Regions from separate parts of the Blautia sp. DFI.3.45 genome, predicted to be linked through region 1. Evidence: riboswitches for the same ligand, from Rfam matches in the RefSeq annotation. Region 1 holds a riboswitch; the other holds the start of a gene.
What was found. Region 1 has a riboswitch for cobalamin ahead of LJE09_RS14540 (cysteine-rich small domain-containing protein). Riboswitches for the same ligand answer to the same signal wherever they lie in the genome.
Positions count from the first base shown of each region.

Region 2: another riboswitch for cobalamin. It lies ahead of LJE09_RS00085 (ABC transporter substrate-binding protein); the one in region 1 lies ahead of LJE09_RS14540 (cysteine-rich small domain-containing protein).

Region 1 covers NZ_JAJDMI010000053.1:253-16,425, forward strand. The annotation lists gene LJE09_RS14530 (hypothetical protein) at 45-1,049, opposite strand; gene LJE09_RS14535 (C1 family peptidase) at 1,069-3,345, opposite strand; gene LJE09_RS14540 (cysteine-rich small domain-containing protein) at 3,756-4,052, opposite strand; cobalamin riboswitch at 4,460-4,654, opposite strand; gene LJE09_RS14545 (EutP/PduV family microcompartment system protein) at 4,717-5,232, opposite strand; gene LJE09_RS14550 (BMC domain-containing protein) at 5,321-5,749, opposite strand; gene LJE09_RS14555 (BMC domain-containing protein) at 5,761-6,126, opposite strand; gene LJE09_RS14560 (C40 family peptidase) at 6,532-7,986, opposite strand; gene LJE09_RS14565 (hypothetical protein) at 8,327-8,482, shown strand; gene LJE09_RS14570 (N-acetylmuramoyl-L-alanine amidase family protein) at 8,494-9,966, opposite strand; gene LJE09_RS14575 (diaminopimelate dehydrogenase) at 10,318-11,304, opposite strand; gene LJE09_RS14580 (J domain-containing protein) at 11,497-12,144, opposite strand; gene LJE09_RS14585 (DUF5685 family protein) at 12,137-12,982, opposite strand; gene LJE09_RS14590 (hypothetical protein) at 13,036-13,446, opposite strand; gene LJE09_RS14595 (flavin reductase family protein) at 13,483-13,992, opposite strand; gene LJE09_RS14600 (class I SAM-dependent rRNA methyltransferase) at 14,118-15,320, opposite strand; gene LJE09_RS14605 (GNAT family N-acetyltransferase) at 15,777-16,173, opposite strand, start outside.
Region 2 covers NZ_JAJDMI010000001.1:18,483-34,655, reverse strand. The annotation lists gene fucO (lactaldehyde reductase) at 173-1,318, opposite strand; gene LJE09_RS00150 (TetR/AcrR family transcriptional regulator) at 1,508-2,086, opposite strand; gene LJE09_RS00145 (HEPN domain-containing protein) at 2,130-2,534, opposite strand; gene LJE09_RS00140 (nucleotidyltransferase domain-containing protein) at 2,527-2,862, opposite strand; gene LJE09_RS00135 (DUF2284 domain-containing protein) at 3,050-3,550, shown strand; gene LJE09_RS00130 (M14 family metallopeptidase) at 3,731-4,822, opposite strand; gene LJE09_RS00125 (ArsR/SmtB family transcription factor) at 5,009-5,317, opposite strand; gene LJE09_RS00120 (heavy metal translocating P-type ATPase) at 5,448-7,313, opposite strand; gene LJE09_RS00115 (cation transporter) at 7,466-7,684, opposite strand; gene LJE09_RS00110 (MATE family efflux transporter) at 7,898-9,253, opposite strand; gene LJE09_RS00105 (ABC transporter ATP-binding protein) at 9,253-10,224, opposite strand; gene LJE09_RS00100 (ABC transporter ATP-binding protein) at 10,217-10,999, opposite strand; gene nikC (nickel transporter permease) at 11,011-11,838, opposite strand; gene nikB (nickel ABC transporter permease) at 11,843-12,790, opposite strand; gene LJE09_RS00085 (ABC transporter substrate-binding protein) at 12,846-14,408, opposite strand; cobalamin riboswitch at 14,606-14,804, opposite strand; gene LJE09_RS00080 (hypothetical protein) at 14,880-16,088, opposite strand.

The sequences.
Region 1 (16,173 bases):
AACTGTTCTCTGCCGTCGACGGCATTCTTTAATGATTTTAACTCTTACTTTTTCTTCTTCAGGAAATAAATAAGTAAAATTATGATAACAATAATCCCGATACCACTAATCCAGATTACAGGATTCTTCATTCCTGAATCTGCTTTTACATTCTTTCCTGATGTTTTCTGACTCTGCTTATCATCGGATTCCTTGTCTTCTGTCGAAGCAGGCGTCTCTGTTTCTTCCGGTGTTGGCGTTGCTTCTTCTGTAGGTGTTGCCTCCGGTGTCGGTGTTGCTTCTTCTGTAGGTGTTGCCTCCGGTGTCGGTGTCACTTTTTCTGTAGGTGTTACCTCTGGTGTTGGTGTGGCTTTCGGAGTTGAAGTTGCTTCCGGTGTTGGTGTAACAGCAGCCACCGGAACATTTCCTGATGTGCCTGTAGCCTCCGGTGCATCTGCGGATACATTTTCATTTACGTAATCTGTATCACGATCAAGATTCAGCCATCCCTGTGTCACACCATCTGTGTCTGTTTTCCCCCAGTTTGTTCCGTCTTCTCCCTGAACATACTGAAAAATATGTACAGTTGTCCCATCTGCGATTCCCTCTGTTCCTGAAACCTGATCAAATTTCTCTCCAGGTCCGTTATAAACCGATACGTTTCCATCGTTTCCATGAACCTTTACTTCGAAATCCACATCTTTGCCTCCGAAAGTACGATATTCCTCATTGGCAGCTTCTTCTCTGGAAGCCGGATCCAGATCATCCATAGGAACATATCCGTTCATTCCATGGTACTGTGTATATGCCCATTTTTTATTGTCTGCTCCATTCTTCTCACCCAGAACGTGAATGGCCGTTCCATTTGGAATCTTGCTGTCATTCAGTTTAACACTCTGAGTGTCTGCTTCATCATAAATATCTACCCCGCCCTGTGTACTCTGTACGATCATATAATAATCTGTTACATAATCCGGATTCTGACCCTTTCCGTCATCCGCATAAACAGAAACCACTGTCAGAATAAAGCACAGTACCATTGCTATTACTGTTCCAAACCTTCTCTTCATAATCTCTTTCCTTCATTTCTTATTTTCTTTTTACAGCAGATGAACTTTTATATTTGCTGTATGTATTTCCATATGGCTCTTTAACATATGCTTTTACCGCATAATAGTATGATACACCTTTTTGTGCTTTTTTGTCCAGATAAGAAGAACTATTTCCATTGGAAATTTTCTTTATCAATTGATAGGAACCACCTTTTTTCTTTCTGTAAATATAATAGCCGTCACATTTTTTCTGAGGCTTCCACCGGATACGGATTCCATTTTTCTCAGATTTCACAGAAGTAACCTTCTGCACTGCAGGTGCTGCTTTAATCACATCGCCGGTTTTATATTTACCTGAATATCTTTTTCCGGATGCTTCATAATATGCTTTTACTGTATAACGGTATGATGCATTAGCCGTAACCTTACTATCTTTATATTTTAATTCCGATGTCCCGACATCTGCAATTTGGGACCACTTCCCACCTACTGCAGGTTTTCTGTACACATAATATCCTGTAGCTCCGGAAACTTTTTTCCATGAAATAAGGTTGTATCCGGAATTATATGCCTTCACCTGAAATACCGGTGTATCCGGCACCCATGACTGATTCAGGGTCCTTGTATGTGCCTTGATCCTTGCCGTCCAGTTTTTCGTCTTTCCATCTGTCCACCTGGCCGTTTCCGATGCACTCTTATAGAATGTCTGCCCTGTTTCTATCCCCGCCGTACAGGTAAACCAGTTTCCATAACTGGACTTTGCTTCCACTCCAAAGCTGATTTTGTCAATCCCACTGTTTGTGATCACAACAGAATATCTGCTTCCCTGTTTCAAAACCACCTCTGGTACACTGATAGTCTGTACACCTGCGATTGGCTGTTCAAACTCATATGGAGCAGCATATGCAGCGGTCCCGCTTTCCGGGTCATATGGATCTGTCAGATCGGTGTATATCTGAATTTTGTAACAGGCATTGTCACTGTTTGTAACAAGATTAACCTCCCCTAGGACTTCTGCTTTTCCCTTTCCTGCAGTTGTCTCATAAACTGCTGCTACTGACTGTCCCGCCTGTATCGGAATCACTGAAAGTGCTGAAGAACCATCATAAAAATAATTATTCCTATACTTTTGATCCAAAGCAGCCACTGCCTCTGCACTTACAAGTTTACTGATATTGGGATCCTGATAAGAAAGATAGTAATATCCTCCGTCTCCTTTCTTCTCCCCCCAACTGTTTTTGATGATCCACGCACCATCAGATGTTACATTGGAAACAGGAAGGAAATTATCCTTTGAATACGTATCATCCCATCCGACCACTGTCACAATATGATTAATTACAGTCGAATTTGATTTTCCAACAGGATAACAATATGCAGCTGTGTCCGGATTTACATAACTTTCCTTCATATAAAGCATAATGGATACTGCATGGTCATTCAGTAGCATTTCTTTCATACGTTCCTCACTGTATTTGGAAACAGATGCATTTTTCAGATATGCTGCAGAATTATAAGCCTTACTTTCCGGAATCTGTACAGTCAGATCATTCTGATGCGAAGAATCCGTAGGAAATGGTACATCGGCCTCTGTGGTCATTCCCGACCATGTACTGAGATAAATCGCCGCCAGGTGATCATTACCTCCTATCACGTGATAATTTCCCAGTACATAATTCTTATCATCAGGGGTATTTCCAAGAGGATCATTCTGTCTGTTGGAGAAAAAATATGATAAATGTTCTTCTGACAGATCGTAGACTCCTTTGTTCTGTGCCAGAAGCGAAGTCTCCATGATTGCTGCCATACCAAAAGCCCAGCAGGTTCCAAATGGATTCTGATTCTTTACGGGCGTAACTAATCCTTCCTTTCTGGAATCATAGGAGGATGGAAATGCTGTTTCTCTGCTTCCATATGCAGCGTAAACTGATGTCAGATCACTCTCTACTTCAGGTCCCGGATCTATCGGTTTTAAATTTTTAAAAGGTTCTAACTCTTCTTTTCTTTCCTCTTCTGTCAACGGACGACCTTTGATATATCGAATTCCATCTGTATTTTCTTCCGTTGCTTCTCCATCCTGGAACTCCTGTTTTGCATCATCGCTTCCGAACAGTTCTGCATCAGATTCCGTATCTGTTCCAAATTCATCTGCCTGTGAACTTTGAAATTCTTTCAGATCTGATGTATTTTCTTCTGTCTCTCTGTTGACTCCGGATCCAAACATTTCCTGACCCGCAGCGGGTACCGATGTACAAACCATTGCATAAGCCAGAAAAACTGACAATGCGCGTATCGCTGTATTTCTTTTTTTCATGTAGTAGTTAACTCCCTTGCGTAAATATAATATCATTATATCAGTATCTTTTTTGTTTTTCAACCATGATCAATGACAAAAACCGTCGGAAAACAGTGAATTTTCCCTGTTTTCCGACGGCTCTATGTAGAAATGCAGAGCTCTGCCGACAAGAAAATGTCGCCAGGAAAAGACGTCAAATGCCTGTGATGCATTTTCTTCTGTGCATGTGAAAAGTGTGGAAAATGTGTGTGAAATGCTTTATATACTAACTCAGAACAGACTTGAAAATCTTACAGACTCTTCTCTTTTGCTATCCTTATTCTAGCAGAACAAGCATTGTATTACAATGAAAATCGTTCTTTCTTATTTGTGCTAATCTGACACATTGTTACTGTTCACTCCGTTCTAAGCAGCGACGCATTCTCCTCTTATTTGCTGATACTTTCCTTTGCTCTTTTCATCATATCAGCCAGTTCCTGGTATTTTCCTGTGACATATCCATAGTTTTTTCGCTTATGCGGAAGCATACAGTTTGTGCAGTCTTTAATTCCCTTTTCCGTATACCGGAAATTCCCACCGCATTTCTCACCCAGGGCATATAGCGGGCAATAACAGAACAGACAGTTAAAATCATCCGGATCTGCATTCTTATGACACGGAAAAAATTCACATTTCTTATGGCTGAAATAAGAATATTCTTTCCCTTCCCAATAAGGTTTCTCCATTGCTACCTCTCCTCTCCTGTTGCAAGTTTTTATCTTTCCAGAATAATTCCGTTTTCTCAGTCTCCATCAATCCCACCCATCAGAGGACGAAATAAAAAAAATACTCTAATAAATTATCAATTTCTCTTCACATAACAAAGCATTGAAAATTCATTACAGTATTTTTCACAGATCATACATTTAAAATTAATAAGAGGGAGCGATGCTACCCCGGGGTAGAAAAAAATCCGTTCATGAGTGCGCGGAGGGAACGAATAAATCCGAAGTAGTATCGCCTGCCATTTAATCATGTATAATTCATAAAGAACAGGCGCATTCCATAAAAAATGTCTGCCTTCAGATAAAAGCAGACAACACTCCGAAGCTGCGGATTCAACGGAGTTGGTTGTTACACTTTACACGGAAGTTTAACCTCGCCATACCAAGCAGGTTTCCTGGCTCCAGGCTCATCGCTCCTCTCTCCTTCTCATGCTATGGCACAATGGACATTCTGAGATTTGCTCCTCTGTTACAGTGACCGGATCGCTCAGGTTTCTCACCTGATTCCCTCTTTCTGTACTGCTCTTTCTCACAGTATCAGCACTTAATATGTTCTGTATGGAATTATACTGTCATTATAATAACACCCTGCAACAAGCTTGTCAACTATTTATCAATATATTTTTCAATATTCCACACCTTCCGGCAGCGGATCCCATTCATTCAGACCAAGACTCTGTCTGAATTTTGCTTCTTCCAGACTCAGCTTTGGAACATCCTCATTCAAAAACGCTCTCAGCTCATCAATCCCCTCTCCGGTCACATTGTTTACCAGAAAAATTCTTTCACATCCTGCATTCAGCATCCACTGACGCACCATTGGAACATTCGCATAAGGAGAATCTATTTTCGTAATGATTCCTATCAGTGGTCTCAGAATAAATGCATTACTGCCATAGCCAAACAAACTGAAAGGTTCATCTGCTGACTGTACCATTGCCACCACATCCGCTTCAAAAGAAAAACAGGCCAGCCCTACGCTGAAATGCTTGGACTCTGCATACTCTCCCGGAGAATCAATGGTATCATCATCCGTATTCGTATACTGCGTTTTTACATAATGAAGTTTTTCGCCTTTTAATGCCTGCGTTAATGAAGTCTTACCTGCTTCACTTCTGCCCATCAGAAATATTTTCTTCATATTTAATGTCTGTCCCTTTCACTTCTCTCAGCTATTCCGGCAGTTACATAAGCACCATCGGTACAGAATAACTGACTTTTCGTATGTTTTAACTTTTGTGAACTGCACAGGTCTTAAAGCCAAGCACCTCTCTAAAAAATTTCACCACTTCTTCCACTGCAGTCTGAACTTCCGTCAGACCTCCCGTAAGGATCAATGACCCGCTGAAGCGATCCATGAAACCAATCTCCACATTTGCACTTTTCACTGCAATATCAGCAGCTACAACCACTGCTTCCCATGGGGTAAAACGAATCATTCCGATTGCTTCTCCTGCGTGGTCTTCTCCCTCATGGACCCCAATATGCAGACCAAGATTCTGATAAATACAGCTCTGTGAAGGATTGATCACATGCGCCAGGCACACTTCCTTTCCCGGAACCCTTACTCTGGTCATACGCAGCTTTTTTCCCTTTAATTTCTCATAATCCTGGTTATAAAGCTTTTCCAGTAATTCTCTGGTTGTCATCCCTGCCATCCCAACACTTCCTATCTTTTGGTAATCTTGCAGACTACATAACCCAGAGTGTCTCTGAAATAATCCACAACCTCAGTCATCGCTGACATTACATCGGAAATCTCTCCCGTAATGATCAGTGTGCCTGTAAATCGATCTGCAAATCCCAGATAAACATTTCCGCTTTTTACCGCAATATCAGATGCGATCACTGCAGATTCAGGCGGTGTCATATTCATAATTCCGATTGCAGATGAACGGTAATCCACCTGCGGATTCAGTCCAAGCTTCTGGTATATGACCGGAGCCGGCCCTCCCATTACATGTGCAAAAGTAATCTCCTTGCCAGCAACTGTTTCCTGTACAATTCTTATGTGTTCTACATGGTCATTTGCCATTTATCATTCCTCGCTTTCACTATTCAACTATAATCCGGATAATTCATGAGAATATTCTTTCCCACTGATGTCTCCAAAAACAGATTTAAAATTTTATATGTATCTCTTCAGTTACATAAACTGTACTATCCATCCAATTTTATGTCAAGGTAAAATCCACCTGAAAATCGGTAAAATATTATACATGGTTACGGTTCACTCCGTTCACAGCAACACGCTTCACGATGCACAGAATTTATGCTAATCACATAAATTCGCGCGGTATGTCTCGGAATTTTGGCATATTCATGCCAAAACACCTCGCGGAATAACGATAACTACTTATACATAAAGAAAAGGAGCATCAGCCCCCTTAGCGATACTCCTTTTCAACCCCTATAAATTTAATTATTTATACTTATTTAATTATACCAGTCTTCTTACAGAAACAATCGTTCTGTACGCTGCGTTATCACTGATCTTAATTCCATCTACAGAGTTTGATGCATGAACGATACGTCCATTCCCCATATAGATTGCAACGTGTCCACCGTAGCAGATCAAATCGCCCGGCTGCGCATCAGCATAAGATACTTCTGTACCGGCATTCTGCTGTTCATAAGAAGTTCTCGGAAGACTTATTCCGAAGTTTGCATATACACTCTGTGTAAATCCTGAACAGTCAGCTCCACTTGTAAGGCTTGTACCACCCCAGACATACGGATTGCCAACAAACTGTGTTGCAAAGTCTACTACAGAAGATCCTGAACCTGAAGATGAAGATGAAGAACTGTCTGAATCAGACGACTGTTCACTCTCATAATCATCTGGTGAAACTGTATTATCAGAATCAATCACATTGCCATACTCATCATACTCTACATCATCGGAAGCTCCTGCATTGTCAACAGGATCACCATTTTCATCATATTCTACACCATCATCTGATTCAGACTCATCAGATTCATCAGATTCATTATCCGCATCATCAGTATTCTCAATCTCATTTCCGTCTTCATCATACTCTATATTTTCTTCGTCTTCTGATTCGGAGTCCTGTTCCTGCTCTGCAGCTTTTGCTGCTGCCTCTTCTTCTGCCGCCTGTCTTGCAGCCTCTTCCTCAGCCTGTCGTCTTGCCTCTTCTTCTGCTGCAATTCTCTCAGCTTCCAGTCTCTGAATTTCAGCCGTCTGTTCCGCTAACAGATTTGCATATTCTGTCGCCTGCTGCTGTGCATATGCAATTTCATTCTCATAATCGGCTGATTCAGATTTCTTCTGATCAATCTGGCACTGAAGATCATAAGACTGCTGTTCATAAGAAGCCTTCATCTCCTCCAGTTCTGCTTTGTCAGATTCATACTGAGTCTTTAAATTATTCACCTCATTAATAGTATTCACATATTTATCAAGATTCTTTCTGTCCTGCTCATACATCTGCTGTGTATTCTCAGCACGTGTCAGAAGTTCACTTAAATCTTCTGAATTAAGCATCATCTGAAACCACGCTGCATCCCCACCCTGTTCATACAGTGCCTGAATACGAAGCTTCATGCTCTCATACTGCTTATCTCTCGCCTTCTGAGCCTTAGCCAGATCCTGTTTTGTCTTAATAATATCTACTTCTTTATTATCGATATCTCCTTTAAGAGTATCAATAGAAACCATAACACTTACAAGATTGGAATCCAGTTCGGAAATCTCATTCTCAAGCTGTGATTTCGCATATGCAAGCTCATCCATTCTGGAATATGTCGCATCCAGCTGCTGACTTGTGATCGCCTGCTCTTCTCTCAATTCATCCTCTCTTGAAGCACTTACACTAACAACCTGTGTTGCGCTCATCAGGAGTGCTAATGTAAGACATACAATTCTTTTCTTCATGAATTCTCACCCTCGTAACATTTTCTTTCTATATCTTAATGTTTTTGCAATATCTAAGTTAATTCTTATACATATTAACACACCGCACTCAAAAACGCAAGGATTAATTACCATAAATTTTATATTTCTGTAACATTTATTAATCTTTTTGTTATTCTTCGCATTTCTTTCTACAATTCAAACATATTCCATTTCATGTTTGTAATAATTTGACACAGGACAAAGATATCTGATGCAGGGTTACTGTTCACACACCACTATCCCGCGAGGTGTTTTGGCATGAATATGCCAAAATCCCGAGACATACAAGCCAAAATTCCATTGCCGCAGGCAATCTGGAATGAATTTTGGCTACGTTACTGTGAACGGAGTGGACAGTAACGTAGCAGGACTTCACGCTATAGTGGACTGGATTGTTTGCATTATTTATGGAATTACTACAGAACGCAAAAAAAGAAGCAGCCTCCTCATTCGAAAGCTGCTTCCATTTTCTTAACTATTCACTTCTCAGCTAAACAGATCTGCAAGGATCTGGTCTGCGGTCATATTCATATATCCATCCGGATCAGAAAGCGTACTTCTGTTCCATCTCAGATAATTACCTCTTCTGATATAGTTACCAGATGAAGTATGATAATCATACTTGGTATATCCCGGATATCTTGACATATACTTCTGTGCCAGTGCAATCGCCTGACTGGAATAACCACCGGACGGAGTAGGTGTACCTGCAATCTGAACACCTGCATTCGGAGTAGAATGCACGATCACTGCACTCTTATCAGCACACTGTCCGAGAATGATCCATGTATGTCCACTGTCATATCCCACATCTCCGGGATATACTGTCCAGTCATCACTTGCCAGATTCGCCTGAGTGAGAATACTTCCCCAGCCCATGGACTTATAATAAGAACCAATCTCACCGGAAACTACCGTATATCCGCTTCCTACACCGGACTTACTCTGCATTACCTGATAAGCTGACCATCCTACGAAACCGGAACAGTCAAAACCTTTTGCTCTGTTTGCTGTGCTGAGATCTCTGTAGTTATTGTAATCATAACTGCTGCTCTGACTGTTATAGAAATCAGTCATTGTCTGACTTGTTCCTTTTCTGGTGGAATCATTCCATCCGCCACCCCATACGTACAGAGCCTGACCAACAGGCTGTAATGCACCTGCCAGATAATTCTTGATTGTTCTGGAACCGGTCGGACTTGTAGTATTGCTCAATATACCATTGGAATTAAAATGGTATTTCTGTCCATCAATTGTTACATCTCCGGTAGCCATCACACCGGTTTCCTTATCAAAATAATACTTATTTCCATCAATTGTCGTCCAGCCTACAGCCATCTTGCCGCTGCCTGTATTAAAATAATATTTTTTTCCGTCGAGTGTCTGGAAACCTTTTGCCATAATTCCGTCTTCAGTTTCAAAATATCTGTATTCATTGCTGGAATTCTTTGTCCAGCCGGTAAGCATATAACATGCACTTGTAAAATATCTGGTATTTTTCTTACTGTCTGTAAGAAATGTCTTGCAGGCAGCCACTCCACTGTTACTGTAGAAATAATATCTCTTTCCCTTCAGTGTCAGCCATTTCGTCTGCATGAATCCGGTAGATGGATTAAAATATCTTTTCTGATCCTTTGAATCAGTGACCCAGCCTGTCATCATGATACCAGCCTGTTTACTGAAATATCTCTTTCGTCCTTTACTGTCAGTAACCCAGCCCTTTACCTGAACACCGGTCTTTGTGTTAAAGTAATATTTCTTTCCTTCAAGTTTCAGCCAACCCTTCTGTTTAGAGCCATCTTCATTTATGTAGTATGAATCTCCGTTAATAGTTACAAAACCTGTTTTCGTTGCAGCCTGTACATTTGCCGCAGTAAAATACATGGAAACTCCCACAGCAAAAAACAGCAGAAACAGAAGTGCCCCCCAGATTTTAAACTTCCTGTTTACGTTTTGCATACATACCTTCCTTTTCTTTTTTCATTATCAGAGCGTGCCTGAAAAGTATAAATCGTGGGTATCGCTCTGATATCTCACATGCTTCTCAGATACGCTCTAAGGTTTAACAAAGTTTTTTACAATGTTATTACGTTTCTATGACTCTATTATATTACACTTTAAATATCCCGTCAACAGACAAGTAAAATTCTGTTAAACATTCACTAATTTTTCACAGTCTATTCCATAAAAAAAGAGACAAAGTCCACAAATACTTTGTCTCTTTTCACAAGATAACACTGTGAAATATAACCTGTATACCTGTTTTCTCTTTATTTTTTCAACAGACAGAATATTATCTTATATCCCTGATCACAACAGATGCTTTCTTAATTCAGCACCATCAGCAGCACATAAATAAGCAGGTGCCACATCAAATACGGTCTTCGCACCACTCTGTCCTTCTTTATTCATACGATATGCAGCTCTTGCATATGCAACAAGTACAGAAGATGTAAACTCCGGATTGGAATCCAGCTTCAGACTATATTCGATCACATGATTGTTCTCATCATTCCAGCCTGTTTTTCCGGATCGGATCACGAAACCGCCATGTGGGATTCCACTGTGATCTCGCTTCAGTTCTTCTTCAGAAATAAAATGTACAGTTGTGTCATAGTCAGAGAAATAGTTAGGCATAGTCTTGATATCATTCTCAATCTGTGCCAGATCCGCACCTTCCTCTGCAACTACAAAGCATTCTCTTGTATGTTTCTGTCTTGTTGTAAGATCCGGATTTTCTCCGTTTCTCACTGCTTCCAGTGCTGCTTCAACAGGAATTGTATACTGTTTTGCATCTTTTACACCTTTGATACGGCGTACTGCATCTGAGTGTCCCTGGCTTACACCCTTGCCCCAGAATGTATAATCCTTTCCGTTTGTAAGGATTGCATTTGCATAGAGACGGTTCAGTGAGAACATTCCCGGATCCCAGCCCACTGAAATAATTCCGATATGACCGCTTTCTTTTGCAGCTGCATCTACTGAATCAAAATGCTCAGGAATTCTTGCATGTGTATCAAAGCTGTCAATTACATTAAACATCTTCGCATATTCCGGTGTCTGTTTCGGGAGATCTGTTGCACTTCCGCCACAGATGATAAGTACATCGATCTTATCTTTCATTTTTTCGGCATCATTGACAGAATATACCGCTGCTGTCTCTGTAAGGATTTTAACAGTTTCCGGAGCACGACGTGTAAATACAGCAACAAGCTCCAGATCCGGATTATGTTTGATTGCGCACTCTACACCGCGGCCAAGATTGCCGTAGCCTAAAATACCAATACGAATACTCATTATGATTTCCTCCTGTAACCTTAATTATATGTTTGCAACTGTTGCATATCATTACAGTTGCACATTATCACTTTACTATAGTAATATTTTCACTTTTAATTGTCAATCCAATTATTACCAAAATTTCATTGCCGCAGGCAATCTGGAATGAATTTTGACTACGTTACTGAGAACGGAGTGAACAATAACGTTTTAGCAGCAAAATACACCGCTTCCCGGGCAGCACAGGCTGCATGCCATATTTGCCAGGCACAGCTTCATGCAATAATCATCTCCACCTGTCGGCATACCTCCAAAAGGATTCTGCATCTCCTGATACCAGTTTCCTCCGCCTTCCATCTGCTGCAAAACCATCTGATACTGTACATTATCCGGTTCCAGACGGATAGCCTGCTTAATATCATTCAATGCATTTACGTTATTTCCAAGTCCCATGTTTGCCATGGAAGACAGATAATACCACTGTCCATTCCTCTGTGAAAGTGACTGCAGAACATTCATAGCCTCACGATAATGACCACTCTGGATATAATTGGCTGCCGCCTGTCTGCGCATAGACTCTTCATCCTGATAGCCAGAGTCTGCCTGTCCGGAAAATCCGCCAAAACCACCGTAATTATTGCTGCCATAATTCCCGTAACCGGCTCCCTGCTCTCTTTCCTTCATAATCTGCTCATAAGCCTGCTGAACCTGCTTGAATTTCTCCTCAGCCTGTTCTTTATTCGGATTGTCAATATTGGCATCCGGATGATACTTTCTGCTCATCTTACGATATGCCTTCTTCACTTCTTCATCGGATGCATCTCTGGAAATCCCCAGTATACTGTACGGATCAATCATTATCTTTCTCTCCTGCTTCTTTTCTCTTCTTATGGATCACCTCAAACCGGCACCATACCCCTGAGTAAAGAATATTTCTCAAAATATCAGTGTATTTTATAATAGGAAGTTTCTCAAACTCCCTGCAGGTCTGTGCCATCATCATGATCAGAATCCGGCGTACCTGCTCATCGAACCCTTCTATTATATATTGTTCTGAAAAAGAATTGTAATTTTTATTTTTTATATCCTCTTCCACATCATCGTATGCATCCAGAAGATAAATAAATTTGCCAAGAAAAAATCCCATTCTGCGCAGAGTATCTTCCCATACATCCTGTTTCCATGCAAAAATCTCTTCCATAATTTTTCCGAAACAGCCCGCCATTTTGTCAATGTCTTTTTCTCCGGATTTCTCCATCTCAGACAATTCACTGAGAAGCTTCTGTATTCTTCGGGATTTATCCGGATATTTCTGATCCAGTTTTTTCACTTTTCCCTGAAGAACTTTTGAATAACCAAGAGCAGTTACTTTTTTTTCATCCTCCCAATCGTCCCGGCATTTATAATAAGTAAGAAGTACATTCATATCTGCCGCATATTCTGTCACTGTATTTCTTCTGACCGGCTGTTTACATACCGGGTGAATGATACATCTTGTGCTTCCCTTTTGTGTGGGCGGCTCATAAAGCGCACTGAGAAGAATCACCACAAATGTCATATCATAAGTCAGAGAAATCTGTCCTGATATTCCATATTTACTTTTGAGTTCTCTGCACAATCCACAGTAAAAGGATCTGTACAGATCAAAATCTTTAAACTTGATTTCAGGCTTATTCATTACTATATAACCAAACATAATTCCTCCAGCCCATAACTTATGATGATCTGCCAGAGCGTATTTGCAGCAAATCAACGTCTTTTGATAAACTTCTCATGACATTTCGGACATTCAATCTCTACCTTCTGTCCTTTTCCTCTGGGAATACGAATTTTCTGTCCACAACCCGGGCAGGTATAGATATGATGTGTTTTTCTCTGCTCCATCATATTTTTCTCTCTGGTAAACCGGCTGCGGATTTTCTGAGTATATCCCAGATATTTCTGGTTTTCCGCATATCGTGCAGAGATATTTCTGGAAAGGATTCTGAAATATGTATAAATGATAAGAATAAATCCAACTGTATCCAGAACGCCTCCAGCTGCGTTTTGTCTCATAAAAGAACCTACAACAATGACGAAAAGTGCCACACCGAGAGTGAATCTTGCAAAATTATCCACTCCATAACGCCCCTGCATGAATCTGTTTAATTTGTCTTTCATTAAACTACCTCTTTTTTACTGTTTGTAATGCATTTTTTACTCTCTGACAAGAACTTTCAGGATCTCTGCAATATACATGGTATGGTAGTCTTTCTGCGGATACCACTTACCGTCGTTTTCCCCGGCATCAAAGCATTCCGGTTTAATCTCATCATGATACATTTTTTTGCAGACCATGATCATGTCAGCTTCTTCAATTCCAGCTGTTCCGTCTGTAAAGTAAGGAGTCAGTCCTGCTTCTTTAATCTTGTTATCCGCATTTTTTCCGGAAACCTTTCCGCAATAATTTAATGCCTTGCGATATTTTTCTCCCAGAACAGAAATTGTAAATGTATCTTCCCTGTCCACAAATTCCTTGGTGTATCTCTGAGGACGGATATACACTGTCACTGCGTTCTTTCCCCACATAACACCCATTGCACCCCAGCTTGCTGTCATGGTATTGCATTTTTCTTCATTTCCGGCTGTGATCAGCAGCCATTCCTTTCCAATCTTGGTAAATGGATTCATTGTCAGTTCTTCTGCTTTTACTTCTCTGAAACTCATAATATTATTTCCTCTCTTTCTTTATTCTCAAACATCCGGAATCCTCTGCTCTGCTACAGAAATCCCTGTTTTCTCAAAAATCTTATCGTGCAAGTACACTCTGGCTCTGATATCATATTATATAATTATCTGTCATTGCATACCTGGAAGATATAGAACTTCAGATAATAAGACTCATCTGCCGCCCACAGGATTGGATGATCCGGTGCCTGTGTCCTGTATTCTACCTGGCGAAGTCTTTTATGTACATTCTTTGCTGCCTGTCCGATGGTTTTGGTAAATAATTCATAATCCATAAAATGAGAACAGGAACAGGTTGCAAGAAAACCTCCGTCTTTTACCAGTTTCATGGCACGCAGATTAATTTCCCTGTATCCTTTTACTGCATTCTTAATAGAATTTCTGGATTTGGTGAATGCCGGAGGATCAAGAATTACAACATCAAATTTCTCACCCTTTTCTTCCAGTTCTGGGAGCAGTTCAAAAACATCTTCACAGATAAATTTCACACTGTCAGATAAACCATTCAATGCCGCATTAGCGGTTGCCTGATCTACCGCCAGCTGAGAGGCGTCCACACCGGTTACACTTTCAGCACCTGCAATTCCGGCATTGAGTGCAAAGGAACCTGTATGTGTAAAGCAGTCCAGAACTTTCGCACCTTTGCAAAGCTTCTGGATTGCCAGTCTGTTATACTTCTGATCCAGGAAAAATCCTGTCTTCTGCCCGTCCTTTACATCAACTTCATATTTTACACCATTTTCTTCAATCTGCACAAGTGTTGGAAACTCTGGTCCTATAAAACCCTTAACCATTTCCATTCCTTCCTGTTTGCGCACCTTCACATCGCTTCTTTCGTAAACACCGCGAATAGTGATCCCATCTTCTGCCAGGACTTTCCTGAGGAGTTCTACGATTGTTTCTTTAAAACGATCGATCCCCAGAGCCAGTGACTGAACTACCAGTACATCCGAAAATTTATCCACCACAATTCCCGGAAGGAAATCTGCCTCTGCAAAAATCAGACGACAGCATCCTGTATCTACCACTTTCTTACGATATTCCCATGCATCACGTACACGCTTCTCCAAAAGTTCTTCATTAATATCAACATTTTCATCTCTGGTCATAAGACGCACCGTAATCTTAGAATTAGTATTAATGAACCCTCTTCCCATAGGATATCCGTCAAAATCATGGACAAGTACAATATCACCGTTCTCGAAATTTCCCATGACTGTATCTATCTCATTATCAAAAATCCACATTCCGCCGGATTTCAGAAGTCTTCCCTCTCCCTTTTTCAGAGTTACTACTGCCATTCCCATTCGTATTTCTCCTTGTATTTTTATGTTTATCTTTTGTCAATTATATGACTCTGTTTTCTATAGCAGCCCTCATAAATAAGTTACTGTTCACTCCGTTCCCAGCAACACGCTTCGCGATGCAGGAAATATGAACCTCCTTGTGCAATGCCCAAGGAGTATCGTTTGCTTCGCAAACTTAATTTATGCTAATCGCATAAATTCGCGCAGTATGTCTCGGGTTTTCTGTGACCTTCGCTCACAAAAAACACCTCGCGGGATACTACCAGTGAACAGTAACATAAATAATGCATTTAAGACAGTTTCAGATTTCACACTCTGATGGGCCGGATTAAGATTCATTATTTACGAGGATTGCTATAATCACATCATTTTATCACATTCATCTCATTTTTTCCATACATAACAAAAAGCAGCCGGCAAAATCACAAAAATTTCACCAACTGCTTTCCATTGCTATTATTGTTTGCTGCTTTTCACAACCTGTGCAGGGGACTTCCCTGATTCGGTTAACTCCTTAAGAAGGATACATCTTGGCAGACCTCCGTAACAGAATGCCGTTCTCTTAACTTCATATCCATGGATTTCCATATTATGTCTGCTGAACTGATTATCCGGATGTATGGTGCACATCAGATAATAATATTGGTCTGTATCCAGCAATCTCTCCGCTTCTTCCAGCATATGCCCCTGCAGCCCGTTTCCCCTGTATGCACAACACACAACTGCCGAATCCATGACTGCAACATGGGAAAGCTGTTCCTCATCAAAATCAAGATAAGTTCCCAGATTATCTTCCCTGTTTTCAGGATATTTAATAAGGAAGAAACCCGCAACAGAACCTTCTGCTGTCTGT
Region 2 (16,173 bases), on a different contig from region 1:
TTTTATAAACAAAATTCTCGTCCGTTTACACTTACATATGGCACTGCTTCTCATGCACAATCCCGCCACACTCAGAGCATCAGCACACTTATGGGAAATAAAAAAGCACTGACTGTGACAGTACTCCATTACAGCCGGTGCTTTTTTTATTTCATCTTATAACCATTATTAATTACATAATCTTACGGAACAGATCTTTCAAATCTTCTACGCTTGCATCTTTCGGGTTTCCTGGTGCGCATGCGTCTGCGTGTGCAGATTCTGCCAGGAACTGAAGGTCTTCTTCTTTGATTGCTTCCAGTTTAGTCGGGATTCCTACATCAACAGAAAGTTTCTTAACTGCTTCGATTGCTGCTTTTCTGTATTCATCCTGAGACATTTCATCTACACCTTTTACGCCCATTGCTCTGGCAATCTCACGATATTTCTCACCTGTGCATTCCTGATTGTATTCCATAACAATTGGAAGCATCATTGCGCAGGCAACACCGTGTGGTGTGTCATAAACAGCACCAAGTGTATGAGCCATGGAATGAGCGATTCCAAGACCTACGTTAGAGAATCCCATACCAGCGATATACTGTCCAAGAGCCATTCCTTCACGACCTTCTTTTGTGTTTTCAACAGCACCGCGGAGAGATTTGGAGATCAGCTCGATTGCTTTTAAATGGAACATATCTGTCATTTCCCACGCAGCTTTTGTTGTATATCCTTCGATTGCATGAGTGAGGGCATCCATACCTGTAGAAGCTGTCAATCCTTTTGGCATGGAGGACATCATTTCAGGATCAATAACTGCGATGATCGGCATGTCATGTGGGTCAACGCATACAAATTTACGTTTTCTTTCTACATCTGTGATAACGTAATTGATAGTTACCTCTGCTGCTGTACCTGCTGTTGTCGGAACTGCAATGATCGGTACACAGGGTTTCTTAGTTGGAGCTGTACCTTCAAGACTTCTTACGTCTTCAAATTCAGGGTTTGCAATGATGATACCGATTGCTTTGGAAGTGTCCATGGAAGAACCGCCGCCGATTGCAATCAGATAATCTGCGCCTGAATTCTTAAATGCCTGAACACCATGCTGTACGTTCTCGATTGTCGGGTTCGGTTTGATGTCTGAATACAGTTCATATGCAAGTCCGTTTTTCTCAAGAATGTCTGTAACTTTGCTTGTTACATGGAATTTTACAAGATCAGGGTCAGAACATACGAAAGCTTTCTTAAAGCCATGTGCTTTTGCTTCGTTTGCGATTTCCTCGATCGCTCCTGCTCCGTGATAAGATGTCTGATTTAAGTTAATTCTGTTTGCCATAATGATTTCCATTCCTTTCGGTATTCTTCAGTATTAGGTAAGTTTCCGCATCACTTATCTTTGTTATTATCTTAACAATATAAAATAAAAAAAGAAAGTTACACTTTAGCTCAAATGTAACCTTCTCACAATATTTGTGCAATAATGCCGAAAAACTGGGTGCAAAATTATGCATTAATATTGTTATATTTATGACAATATTTCCAGCTTTTCAAACAATTCCGAGAGTTTTCCAGGCATCCCGTCAACTAAAATTTTCGCCAGTCCCTCCGGTGCACATTCCAACTCTCCCAGTACCCATTTTACAGTCATATAAATAGAACTATGGCAGTACATTTCCAAAATGCAATGTATGGTCTCATCCGGAATCCTTCCTGTTTTCTCACGAATCAGATTCTCATAGAAGTCCAGGATCAGTTCAAAATCATGCTGGCGCAGACTGTTCTGACTGTCATACTTAAATGCTGCTGCAAAGAAAACATGCTCTTCCTGAATATAGGTAAACTTCTTTACCAGAGCATCATAAACAGTTTTTCCCATTCCCATATGCTCAAAGGATTTCGCCAGAAGCTTATCGAAATACCAGTTGATAAGGTCAAATTTGTCCATAAAATTCCGATAGAAAGTCTGCCTCGTAACACCACAATTCTCTGTGATCTGTTTTACTGTGATGTTATCTACAGACATCGTTTTCATACATTCCTTCATCGACCGCGCAAGACGGTATTTCATTTTTTCACCCTTGCTGTTTTCTGCCGTCAGCTTCATAAGATTTCCTCTCGCTAATTCATTTCTCTAGTGTGTCGACAAGTTAATATTGAATACCTTTCTCTGACAGATATTCTTCTATCTTTTCAATAATAAGCTTCGCTGACTTATATTGATCTGATGCATCTTTTAAAGATGCAACGTAAAAATCATCATAATCACTATTTTCTCTCTCCTGCTTTAGTCTTCCCAACCTCTTTCCCATTTCTCTTGGAAAAATCTCTTTTGCTATATAAGTTTTATTAAAATACGCAACCGCATCCTTATGACGCTTAAAATCAATCTCTTCTAAAGCTAATACTGCTTTTATTGCATAAAAAGCAGCATAATAACTACGATTTATTGAATCTTTATAATGTTGACTTTCTAAGCATAATACTGCCACTCCCAATGTCTCCACCGCATTCCGAATACGGTATATACATAAATCCTCTTTTTTGTCATTCATCGATCACTACCCCCTCATCTCGCACATTTCGGTAAAAAGGTAACGTATCAATCCAATACTCATACTGGTCTTCATTTTTAATGATGGGAGAGAACTCTATTCCTGTATTTATTTCAAACTCAAATGCAAGATCATAAATATCATTCTTCACTAATCGAATTTCTTCATCAGACATTTTCACCAAAATCATAATATCTATATCAGAATTTTCTCGAAAATCTCCTCTCGCATATGATCCATATACGATAATCTTTGTCAATTTATCGCCCAAAATACGTCTTAACTCCTGAGAAAATCTATATATGATGTTTCTGATATTTTCCGGCATATAATCACTTCCTCTTATTAATATCCCCCAATTTGCATATCTATATGTTAACATAAGTTTTTTGTTACATCAAGTTTCCCTCATCAGAAGTTCTCGACAAAACTTGATTTTATTTATTTCAAAATGTTATAATTCACCTTGATATGTTCAAGCCAAAATAATCCGCTTTAAGAAGGGAGTCATTCTTATGGATTTAATAAAAGAAGCACTTTCCATGGGTTTCGCAGATGCGGCGATCATGGATACAAAGGATCTGGTATTTGTGCCGGAATACAGACAGTTCTGCGAGGACAATCTCTGTGGAAATTATAACCTGGTTCCTGCATGTCCGCCTGCCTGCGGTACTGTAGAAGAAATGCAGGCAAAAGCATTGAAATATGAAAAGGCACTGGTTCTCCAGACTGTTCTGAAGGATCCGATCATGGATCCGGTACTTTTCAAGCAGGCGAAGCATGCACAGAATATTCTTACAGAACAGCTTGCCAGACAGATGCAGGAAGCGGGAAAAGAAGATATCCTGATCATGAGCGCAGGACCGTATAAGAATTGTTCCTGTATGTCCGCCTACAGTGTAGATGCACAGAAAATGGCTGATGCAGTAGGTATGGTCTGCTGGGCAGATGACTCAGATGTAAGATTCTTTACACAGATTCTGTTTCACGAAGATTATAGCAAGCCTCATAAATAATGCATATTGATTAAGAGGCTTGCTATAGTATAAAATACGGCTGCACTATATCCGCATTTAACCCGGATATAGTCAGCCGTATTTTTATACCCTGTTTTTATATTTATGTCGAACCGATAAGCTCATTTGCTTTGCTGTTCACTTGAGTTGGTCGAACCCATTTCTGTCTTACTTAAGTATTTATTTATCCTCATGATGCTTATGATGTTCATGCCGTTTATGATGTTTTTCCTCTGATTTATGATGATGGTGTCCATGCTTATGTTTCTCATTTCCGCACACTTCACATCCTACTTCAATCTTACCCTGTGTATCCTCATCCCAGGTACCATAAGAAACCATCGGCGTATCCTTCATAATGCACAGACTGATGGTCTGATAAAGAATAATACCACCCATTTTGGCTCTGTATACAAACAGTTCACGTCCAAAATAATCGCAGATTCTTCCCAGTACTTCGCCTTCTTTAAAGGTCTCACCGGGCTGTTTCGCCGGATACCAGCAGCCTGATACCGGGGCATCTTCATAGATCACAGGACTTACTTCTATCGGTGGTTTGCCATGAATATGGGACTTCCCGCGAAGGATTCTCAGATGTCTGAGGATATTCTTCACATCATGAACATCCTCCGCTACCAGATCTTCGCACCAGCGGGAACTGTGTCCACGTTCCAGCAGGATACTCGGGATTCCCATGCTTCCGGCATAGTTGTAAGCTCCGCCTGTTCCATACATGGAAGTTACCAGATAATCTACATGTGCGATCTCCGCCATCTCACGGCTCTTTGCAGCTACTTCCGGAGCTGCTGCCCCTGTACAGTATACATAAGATACCAGTCCCTCAAATCCATCACCGCAGTGCAGATCCACATAGTAATCTGCCTTCGGGAAAAATTCTGTCACAACAGTATAAGCGATCCTGTCACTAAGTGTACCATTCGGATTTCCAGGGAAAACTCTGTTCAGGTTTTTTCCATCCTCATAAGTAAGACTCATGGTACGGTGTTCGAATCCAGTTCGGTTCATCAGACGGATCACTATGATATTTCCTGCGATCTTCTTCGGATCCAGCTCATCTGCAAGCTGCATAGCTGCCTGAATTCCTACATATTCTGCATTATGTACCCCACCGGAGATCAGAACAGTCTCCCCCTCTTTTTCTCCACAGATCAGTGTTACCGGAATTCCGAATTCTGCCCCGATGATGTGCACAAATCCTGATACTTTCTCACCCGGTTTTGCTTCCAGGTCTGCTACTCGTAATGTTCGCATCAAATCTTCTCCTTCCACTCATTCCATCTCTGCCAGATCTTATCATCCACTGGCAGGCTCTTATTTCATTCTGTAAATTCCACTTTCAATAGTTAGTTCTATAAAACTTTTATATTTTCAAACAGGGAGCCAATACTTGAAATATCAACTCCCTGCTTTTTACTTTTACCATACGTTCACATCGGATTAATTTTCTTCTATATGCTCTCTTCCCTGATTGATAATCGTCCGCACATGATCATCTGCCAGAGAATAAAAAATGGACTTTCCCTCTCGTCGGTTCTTCACCAGTTTGTTTTGCTTCAGGATTCTAAGCTGATGGGAAATTGCAGACTGTGTCATATTCAGTGCTTTCGCAAGGTCGCATACACATACCTCTGTTTCGAAAAGCACAAACAGAATACGGATTCTTGTAGAATCTCCGAAAATCTTAAACAAATCTGCCAAATCCTCAAGTTCCGTCTCTTCTGGCATTGTTTTATTTATAATTTCCATTGAATCTTCATGAATTTCATAATAGTCACAAGCCTCGTCTTTATGTTTTTCCACGCTTTCACCATTTTCCTTCCTGTCTGCAACTGTCTGTTATTCTATAAATTTTTGTAACTGTTCAGTACCTTCACAGTTACAGGTTTTTTACAAATAAAGTACGGATTGCGTTTAATACCGCAATGATCATAACACCTACATCTGCAAAAATAGCCATCCACATATTGGCAATTCCCAGCGCACCAAGTATCAGACACAAAATCTTAATGCCAATTGCAAAATAAATATTCTCATATACAATATGAATACACTTTCTTGCAATCTTAATCGCTTTGGAAATTTTCAGCGGATCATCATCCATCAGTACGATATCTGCTGCTTCAATCGCTGCATCAGAACCCAGTGCACCCATAGCAATACCAATATCTGCTCTGGACAGTACCGGCGCATCATTGATACCGTCACCCACAAATGCAAGCTTCTCTTTTTCGGATTTCTGATGAAGTAATTCTTCTACTTTACTTACTTTATCTGCCGGAAGAAGTTCACTGTAAACTTCCCCAATTCCCAGTTCTTTTGCTACCTGGTCTGCAACACGTTTAGAATCGCCGGTAAGCATAACTGTTTTCTTAATGCCTGCTTTCTTCAATTCTGCAATTGCTTCTTTTGCATGAGGTTTCAGAATATCAGAAATAAGAATATGACCTTCATATTTTCCATCTACAGCCATATGAATTACTGTACCCACATGATGACATTCCTGATAGGAAATTCCAAGACGTTTCATTAATTTCGCATTTCCTGCTGCTACAGATATACCATCCACTTTTGCAGTCACACCGTTACCGCTGATTTCCTCAATATCTGTGACTCTGTTTCTGTCAATTGGTTTTCCATATGCTTTCTGAAGACTCTTACTGATCGGGTGGGAAGAAGAACATTCTGCAAGAGCTGCATATTCCAGCAGTTTTTCATCTGAAATCTCATTATGATGAACTCCGCTTACTTCAAAAACACCCTGTGTCATTGTACCAGTTTTATCAAATACTACATAGCTGGTCTGTGCAAGTGTTTCCAGATAGTTGGAACCTTTAACCAGAACGCCCTGATTACTTGCTCCACCGATTCCTGCAAAGAAGCTTAAAGGAATACTGATCACCAGTGCGCATGGACAGCTGATTACCAGGAAAGTAAGTGCTCGGTAAATCCAATCACCCCACATAGCCGGTTTTCCCATGATCAAAAGTACGATCGGAGGAATAAAAGCAAGTGCAAGTGCTCCGTAGCATACAACCGGAGTATAATATTTGGCAAACTTTGAAATAAAATTCTCTGATTTTGATTTTCTGGAACTGGAATTCTCCACAAGTTCCAGAATCTTGGATACGGTAGATTCTCCGAATTCTCTGATCGTACGGATTTTCAGAACACCTGTCATATTGATACATCCGCTGATTACTTCATCCCCGGCTTTTGCATCTCTTGGAAGGCTTTCTCCGGTCAGAGCACTGGTATTTAAAATAGAAACACCATCAATGATCACACCATCAATCGGAACTTTTTCTCCTGGCTGTACAACAATTACAGTACCAATTTCAACTTCATCCGGGTCTACCTGTTCAAGTTTTCCATCTACTTCAATATTGGCATAATCCGGACGGATATCCATCAGTTCACTGATGTTACGTCTGCTCTTTCCTACTGCATAACTCTGGAAAAGTTCTCCGATCTGGTAGAACAACATAACCGCAACACCTTCGGAATAATCTCCAAGCAGGATTGCTCCCACAGTAGCTACTGCCATCAGGAAATTCTCATCAAATACCTGTTTATTTCTGATACCTTTAAATGCTTTCTGAAGAATATCATAGCCAATTACCAGATATGGAATCATAAACAGTCCAAATCTGACATATCCATCTATCGGCAATTTAGAAAAAAGCACGATCAATACCGCCGCTACGATGATTCTGATCAGCATCTTTTTTTGCTTCTTATTCATCTTAATACCTCACTTCTTATAAAACAGGACCGCCGCCAGAATATATATCAGTGGATAACCATAACCGCCTGATATATCTCTGTGCCGCAGTCCCTCTCTGCTAATTTACGACAATTCCCGTAAATATATTATCAACAGAAATCGTTCCTGAATTAAAGATAGATTTCGCAGTCGTCTTCTACTTTCTTGCAGTTTGCCAGAACATCTTTCATAACTGCTTTCGGATCCTGTCCGTCTTCAAATTCAACGATCATTTTCAGCATCATGAAGTTTACAGTTGCATCCTTAACACCTGCTGTATTCTTAGCAGCTTCCTCCATTTTATTTGCACAGTTTGCGCAGTCTACGTCAATTTTGTAAGTCTTTTTCATAGTATTTTTTCCTTTCTGGCTCATGAATATTTTTTCACATTATCATATGAGCACTTGTTCATTTGTTTATTTTATTATAACAGATTTTCGTCCTCTGTCAATAGCTTAATGTTAGAAAAATAGCAAATATATAAAAACAGAGGATACCGCCTGATCATTCTTCCTGCCATATCCTCTGTGTCATCTATCATTTACAAAATGATTGCAATCTTTTTATTTAATTTTCTTATGGTAGAGTTTCCTGACTTTTGCCAGATATAAAACAGCAAAAGCAACACCGGACACAACCCATGATCCAATATAGATCCATACAATACATTCCATTGTTTTAAATGACGGTAAAACAAGCAAAATGCATACTACTCGAAACAGGCAAATTGTAAGTAATGTAGTAATCATCGGTACCAGCGTTTCACCCAGACCACAGCAGGCTCCTGAAAGCGCCTCTGCAACTGCATAAAATACAAAAAAAGGTGCCATCATCTGCATATATCTTACAACCAGCGGGATCAGTGTCGGAACGTCTTTCTGATCAATAAACAACGGTCCAATCAGTCCTGAACCGAAGTAAAGAACAAGACTGATAATTCCTACTGCGATTACAGATAACCCAGTACCGATCAGTGCTCCTTTCTTTACTCTCTTCGTCTTACCGGCACCGAGATTCTGTGCGGTATATGTCGTCAGTACAGGTACCATAGAATCCGCGATCAGCCAGATCAGTAAATCCAGTTTATCACAAATTCCCCATGCCGCAATACTGTCAGTTCCCATTGTGTTGACACTTGCCTGAACAATAGAATTGGCAATTGGAAACAACATAGATTGAAGAGCTAACGGGAAACCTTTTTTTACCATCATCCCCATATGCTCTTTGCAGATTTTCATAGTTCTGATTCCTATCTTTTCTTCCAGGAAATCAGATTTCACAAGAAAATATGCGGTAAGTACAACACTTACAATCTGAGAAAGTACAGTAGCTGCTGCCGCTCCTCCAACACCAGTATGCATAAGTCCTACCAGTATGAGGTCTACAACAATATTAACCACACTGCATACGACCAGTACATATAATGGCTTTTTAGAATCTCCAAACGCTCGCAGGACTCCTGCCATCATGTTATAAAGGATCATTGCCCATATTCCGCCAAAATAAATGCGGCAGTAGATTAGTGATCCTGCACGAACTTCTTCCGGAACAGACATGATATCAAGCAGCCATGGAGAAAAAACAGCACCGGCTGCTGCACAGATAATTCCCAGAATACCGGCAAGCAAAAGAGCTGTCCGCACTGCGCAATGCAGTCCTTCTTTATCTTTTGCTCCAAAATATCTGGAGATCATAATCGTCGCACCAGTTGCAAGACCATTCATAAAGTTAATCGGAAACTTAAAAAGTGTATGTACAGAATCAATTGCAGCAAGTCCGACTTTTCCCGTAAACTGTCCGACGATAACCGCATCAACTGTTGTATACAACTGCTGGATCAGACTTCCCGCAATCAGTGGAAGTACAAAAAGTAATAATGCTTTTCCTATATTTTCAGAGATCAGACTATCTTTTTTCATTATTTACTGCCCTTTTGGAACAAATGGCAGGCAACACTGTGTCCATCTTCCACTTCCACAAGTTTTGGATTCTCTTTTTTGCAGATATCCATACAATGCTCACATCTTCCCTGAAACGGGCATCCCTGTGGAAGATCCAGTGGGCTCGGAGCCTCACTTTCAATACTCTCGATTGGTTTGGAAAAGTCCATATTAATATCAAATACTGCACCCATCAGTGCTCTTGTATATGGATGCATTGCTTTCATATCAAGATCTTTTCCCGGAAGAACCTCTACGAGGTTTCCAAGATACATAACGGCTACCTGATGTGCCACTAACTGAACCAGTGCAATATCATGACAGATAAAACCAAATGTGATGTTCTTTTCTCTCTGAAGCTTCGTGATCAGTTCAATTACTGTTTTCTGAACAGAAACATCAAGAGCGGAAGTTGCTTCATCCAGAACAACGATTTCCGGTTCCAGTGCCAGTGCTCTCGCGATTGCAACACGCTGACGCTGTCCACCACTCATATTGTGAGGATAACGATCCGCAAAATCTCCCGGTAATTCTACCATCTCAAGAAGTTTTCTGCAGACAGCATCCTTCTCAGATTTCTTAATCTTTTTGAAATTCATCAAAGGTTCGCACACAATATCACGAATGTTCATTTTCGGATTAAAAGATAAGGTCGGGTCCTGAAATACCATCTGAATGTTCTGACGGTTATTTCTCAGTTCTTCTCCCTTTAATTTCGTGATATCTGTACCGCGGTACAGAATCTCACCCTCTGAAGGTGTATCAAGAGAAACCAGAAATCTCATAAATGTACTCTTACCACATCCGGATTCTCCTACAAGACCCAGTGTTTCGCCTTTGTACATTTTCAGATTGATGTCATTGTTCGCCAGCAGAGTACGTCCATGTGATGCCGCAAATCTTCTGGTTACATGTTTCGCTTCCAGTATGACTTCTCTTTTTTCAGACATATCGTTCACCTCCCCGGGATGGAACTGCTTCCAGAAGTTTTCTGGTATATTCGTTCTTTGATTCTTTCAGAATATACTCTCTTGTTCCCTGGTCTTCCATTCTTCCGTTCTTCATTACAACAATATAATCTGACATGTAGGCAGCTACACCCAGATTATGGGTTACTACAATAATGCCTGTATGGTAATCATCTCTGAGCTTCATCATCTGACGTACGATCTGCGCCTGTGTTGTTACATCCAGTGCAGAAGTCGGTTCATCTGCAAGAAGAAGCTTCGGCTGATAAGTCATTCCCATCGCAATACCAACTCGCTGTCTCATACCACCGGATAACTGGAAAGGATAAGATTCCATAATATTATCCGGAGACGGAAGTCTCATTCGCTCCAGCATTGCGATTCCCTTACTCCATGCCTCTTTCTTGGAAATGTTCTCATGAGTAAGAATATATTCTGTAAATACCTTTCCGACTTTACGTGTCGGATTCATCATTGCACCACTGTCCTGAAAAATCATGGAAATATCAGAACCACGAAGTTTTCTCCACTGTTCCGGTGTATAGGATAAAAGGTCTTCTCCTTCAAACGTAATACTTCCTTCTGTGACCTTACCGCCACCTGCAAGAAGTCCCAGAACAGCACGGATAACAGTGGTTTTTCCACTTCCGGATTCTCCTACCAGAGAAACGATCTGTCCCTCTTTCATATCCAGATTAAAGTTCTGAACAGTTGGAACATTTTTGTAGGAGATTGTCACATTATCTAATTTCAGCATGTTTATTCCTCCTACTCATTTCTTGGATCGAGGATATCACGGATGGAATCCCCAAGCATATTAAATACAACAACTACTACAAAAATAGCAAGACCCGGGAAGATCATCAGCCACGGAGCGGACTGCATACACGCTCTTCCTTCATTCAGCATATAACCCCATTCCGGTGCCGGCGGCTTCGCGCCAAATCCCAGGAAGGACATTGCTGCCAGTTCCAGCATCATGGAACCTATATCTGTGGCAGCAGTAATGATCAGTGTAGGAAGTGCATTTGGAAGCATATATCGAAACAGCATATACGGTGTTTTGGAACCGGTAACGATCGCTGCTGATACATAATCCCTGTCACGGATCTTCATAACTAGGCTTCGTGCCAGACGCGCATATTTGGTCCAGCTTACTACTACAATAGCGATGATCGCATTTTTGATACTTGCGCCCATAATACCTGCAACAGCAAGAGCAAGTACCAGTCCTGGGAAAGCAAGCATCATATCTGCAATTCGCATAATAACAGCATCAATGACACCTCCGAAATATCCTGCAAGGACTCCGGTAACAGTTCCCACCAGAAAGATCAGGGCAACAACACCAAAGGTTGCTGACAGAGATGCACGTGCTCCATAAATAACTCTTGAAAAAATATCCCTGCCCATTTTGTCGGTTCCAAAAATATGTTCCTTGCATGGCGGAAGCAGTGCATCTACCAGAGAACCTTTTAACGGGTCAACCCCTCTGGTTACCACCGGTGCAAATACTGCTGTCAGAATAATACAGACTGCAAGAATAGAAAACACGACAAAAGTTTTATTTGCTAAAAATCTGTTTTTCTTTTTCATGATTCTACTCCTTTAAACGCATACGTGGATCAATATAAACATAAGATGCATCAACGATCAGGTTAATGACCATATAAATCAGGGCAAGCCATAATACATATCCCTGGATCAGATTGTAATCACTGGATGTGATTGCTGAAACTGCAAGGTTTCCAAGACCCGGATAAGAGAAGATTACTTCTACAACACTGGTTCCTCCAAGAAGTGATCCTATGGAAAGACCAAACATTGTGATCAGCGGAAGCAATGAATTTGGAAATACATTGCCCCAGATAATCTTTGATTTCTTTACTCCTCTTGCCTGTGCACCGATCACATAATCCTGACTCAGTTCATCCAGCACCGCTGTTCTTACCTGTCTGGTATATTTGGAAGACATTGCAATCGCAAGTGTCAAAGCCGGAAGAAACAGACTCTTAAAGTCTCCCGCAGAACTGATAACCGGAAATGCATTGATATAAACACAGAATGCCAGCATTAACAGAAGTCCAACCCAGAAGTTAGGCATCGCACATCCGAGGAATGTAATTCCCCGGACGAGATAATCGATCCATTTATCTTTATATATGGCAGACAACATACCTAAAGGTACAGAAATAACCAGCATAAGGATCATGGCCATTAATGTAAGTTTCAAAGTCGGCCATAATCTGGCTGCAAGAAGTTCTGTAACTGGTTTATTTAAGCTGTATGATTTGCCAAAGTCACCTTTCAGACAGTTCTTAAGCCATCTGGTATACTGCACCAGAAACGGATCATTCAGACCAAGTTCCTCGCGTGTCTCCTGAACCATTTCTTCAGTAGGCATTACACCGGTTGCCGTGTACATGTTTCGTACAGGGTCACCTGGTGACATAAAGGTCAGTGCAAATGTAATAAAGCTGATACCGATCAATACGATCACAATCTGTAATAAACGCTTGATTATTTGCTTTTTACTCAAAAAAGACACCTCTTTTTATTTCTGTTTGTAACTATTCAGTAACTTCACAATTCGCAGACTTTTCTTATTCTGCAGGAGTAATTTCTGTTGACAGCCAGTAGTAATCTGCTGTATGGATATGTGCAGAACCAACTTTCTTACTGTAGATCATAGATGAGTTGTAGTATCCATCAATCAGAACCGCTGCATCATCTACCAGAATCTGCTGCATCTGGAAGATCAGATCTTTTCTCTTTTCCGGATCCATTTCACCTTTTAATTCTTCATATAACTTGTCATAGTCCGGGTTGGAGTATGCGCAGTAGCTGGTATCAGTTGCCCAGTTAGCCATATATGCCAGAGGATCTCCGGTACCAACAGTGATCCAGTTATTGTTATTAAGGTCATAATCCAGTGCTGCAAGTTTACTCCACTGATCATCTGAGCTTCCGTATTCAGGAACAACACCAATACCGATTTCTGCAAGATACTGTGCCTGAGCATCTGCAAAGTCATTCAGAAGACGGTTTTCATAAGAAATATATCTGAGGTTGATATTCTGACCATCCAGTTCACGGATTCCATCTCCGTCTGTATCAACGATTCCTGCATCATCCAGAATCTGTTTTGCTTTTTCCGGATCATAGGTATATGGATTTTCCAGTTTGTCATAGTCATAGTTCAGAGTAGAAGGCAGTACGGAGAATCCTGGTGTATAAAGTCCACCGATTGTTCTGGAATTACAGATTGTATCATTATCAATTGCCATCAGGATTGCCTGACGAAGTGTTTTGTTTCCAAGAACACCGTCAAAGTTCATCCATGCAAATCCACAACGTACACCTGATGCGATATCAACAGTATAGTCATCGTTATCCTGGAAGTCCTGAATATCTGCTACGTTTGTAATGTTCTCAACCAGGTCTACCTGACCGCTCTGAAGTGCCATTGTTTTTGCGGAGTTATCTCCCATGAACAGCAGATTGACTTTATCGTATGGGACATCTTCACGATAATACTCATTTGCAGCTAATGTATAACCAACACCTACACCATTGAATTCTTCAATCTTGTATGGACCTGTTCCAATAATTCCGTTATCATAGTTTTCAATATGTTCTACATCTGTAATTCCCATTGTTGGATGGCAGAGCTGTCCTACAAGGTTTGCATATGGTTTGCTTGTTTTGATGTTAATTGTATTTGCATCATCATCTACAGTAACTTCTGCTTCAAATTCCAGATATTTCTCCGGTTTGGCAGATCCGGAAGGTCCTACCTCTTTCATGTGATCAAAATACTCTTTTACCTTTGTCGGAGTTAAATCACATCCGTCAGAGAATTTAATTCCGTCTTTCAGCTTGATCGTCCATTCTGTATGCTCGTCATTTACTTCATAACTCTCAGCAAGCCACGGGATAACTTCCATATTGTCATCGAATTTAAATAATGCTTCAGCAATACCATATCTCATAGCATTCCATCCACCGTTTTCATCATTTGCACTGTTTACACATCCATCTGTGTACATCTGACATCCGAAGTTTAAAACCTTCTCATCACCTTTCGCCTGTACAGTAACTCCCATTGATAACGCAACTGTTGTTGCTGCTGCTAACACAAGTAATTCTCTTTTTGTTTTTTTCATCCTTTACTTCCTTTCTTTTTTTGTTTCTTCGTTGTTTTTCTTCCTTCTCATACTGTCCATTCCTATGATTTTGAGCGAAAAAAAGACAGATGCTCCCGCATCCGTCACGAAATCTTACCGTTAAAGAATCAAACATATATATATGCAACACATGAAGTTGTAACTCTTAATCAGGATTTCTCGTCGTCCGCAAGAATCTCTTTTACTAGAAATAAGCAGGTCTCCTGACTTAAGCCTATATACTTTCAGCACCTTCCCAGAAAATATCTTCCAGTGGTATGCAGCTGAAAAACAACTATCACAGTGACGGGATCGTACCGGATTTACACCGGTTTCCCTTTTAATCAGACCAGCAGGACGCTTCTGCTGGTCTGAACTTATCTCTAAAATCATCAAATGGCCGTATGAATACTTCTTTATCATAACATACTATCATGCATACGTCAATTATTTCAGACTTTTATTTTCTATCTATTTTTCCGTAAATTTCTGGAATTCTTCAAAATTTGTTTCCGGTGTATAGGATTTCAGAACTCCCATCATGTCCTCTACACTATATGTATTATCATACATTCCAATAGATAACACATACTGCTTATTAAACTCATCTACTGAATCCGCTGTCCAAAATGACTGCTGCAGCCGGAAAGCACTTCCATCTTCACGGTAATCTTCTGCAAAGCCTTCCAGAGCATTCTTCATAGCAACAAATGATGGTGCAACGATAGCACCATATTTTCCTACAAGATAGTCGATTCTTTCCTTGCCGTTATATCCCTTCTTGTTAAACATTTCGTATGTATCTTCTGTAAAACAATCAATTGACCCCAACAATACATCTGTACTGTTCTCTTCTTCATAAGCATCAATTACCTTGATAAAATCACTTGCGCTCACTACACTCAGAATAACATTATACTCTCCTGTATTCAGCGGAGCAGCCAGCTTTTCATCCAGATGATCTTTTGGATAACCCGGAACCAGAGTAATCTTAATATCACTGCCTGTTTCAATTTCTTCCGTATCCTGCGTATTCACCAGTTCTTCTACAGACTTCTCATATGACAGACCATATGCTTCCTGAAGCTTATTCAGAATACCTATCGTTCTCAGACGATGCATCTCATTACCGATGGCAGATCCTCCACATGCTATTATGTAATGATTCTGATTATTCTGATCCTCTGAAGCAAAATACTCCGCCATATTGGCAGCCGCATCCTTTTCTGTTTCAACAGATGTTCCTATCGTTCCCAGAAAGTAAGGATTATCCTTTACTTTCTCATACATTTCATCACTGATCGTTCCTGAACCACGCACATAATACATACCATATTCTTCGCATACCGGAAGAACTTCTTCAAGATCAGAGGAAAGGAAAGAAATAATTCCCTTTACATTTCTTTCATGAAGCTCATTTATAAAGCTGATTTCTTCTTCTGCAGTGCTTATACTGGAAGAATATAAAAACTCAACTTCAAAAGCCATACCGACATAATTTTCAAAATAATTTCTAAACTCTCTTACTTCCGCATCATTCAGATTATATACAGACACTCCTATTGTCATTTTTTCATCCTGATCTGCTGTATCACTCTGGACATCAGATGCCATAACTGAAATACTGGTGCAGGTAAGCAGCATAATCATTGTCAATATAAAACTAATTATCTTTTTCATTCCTTTTTTACCTTTCTGTCGTATTTGTATAAAAATTCAAGTTTTCTTTTCTCACATCCCTTCCTGAAGTAAAAAAGATCCTCTT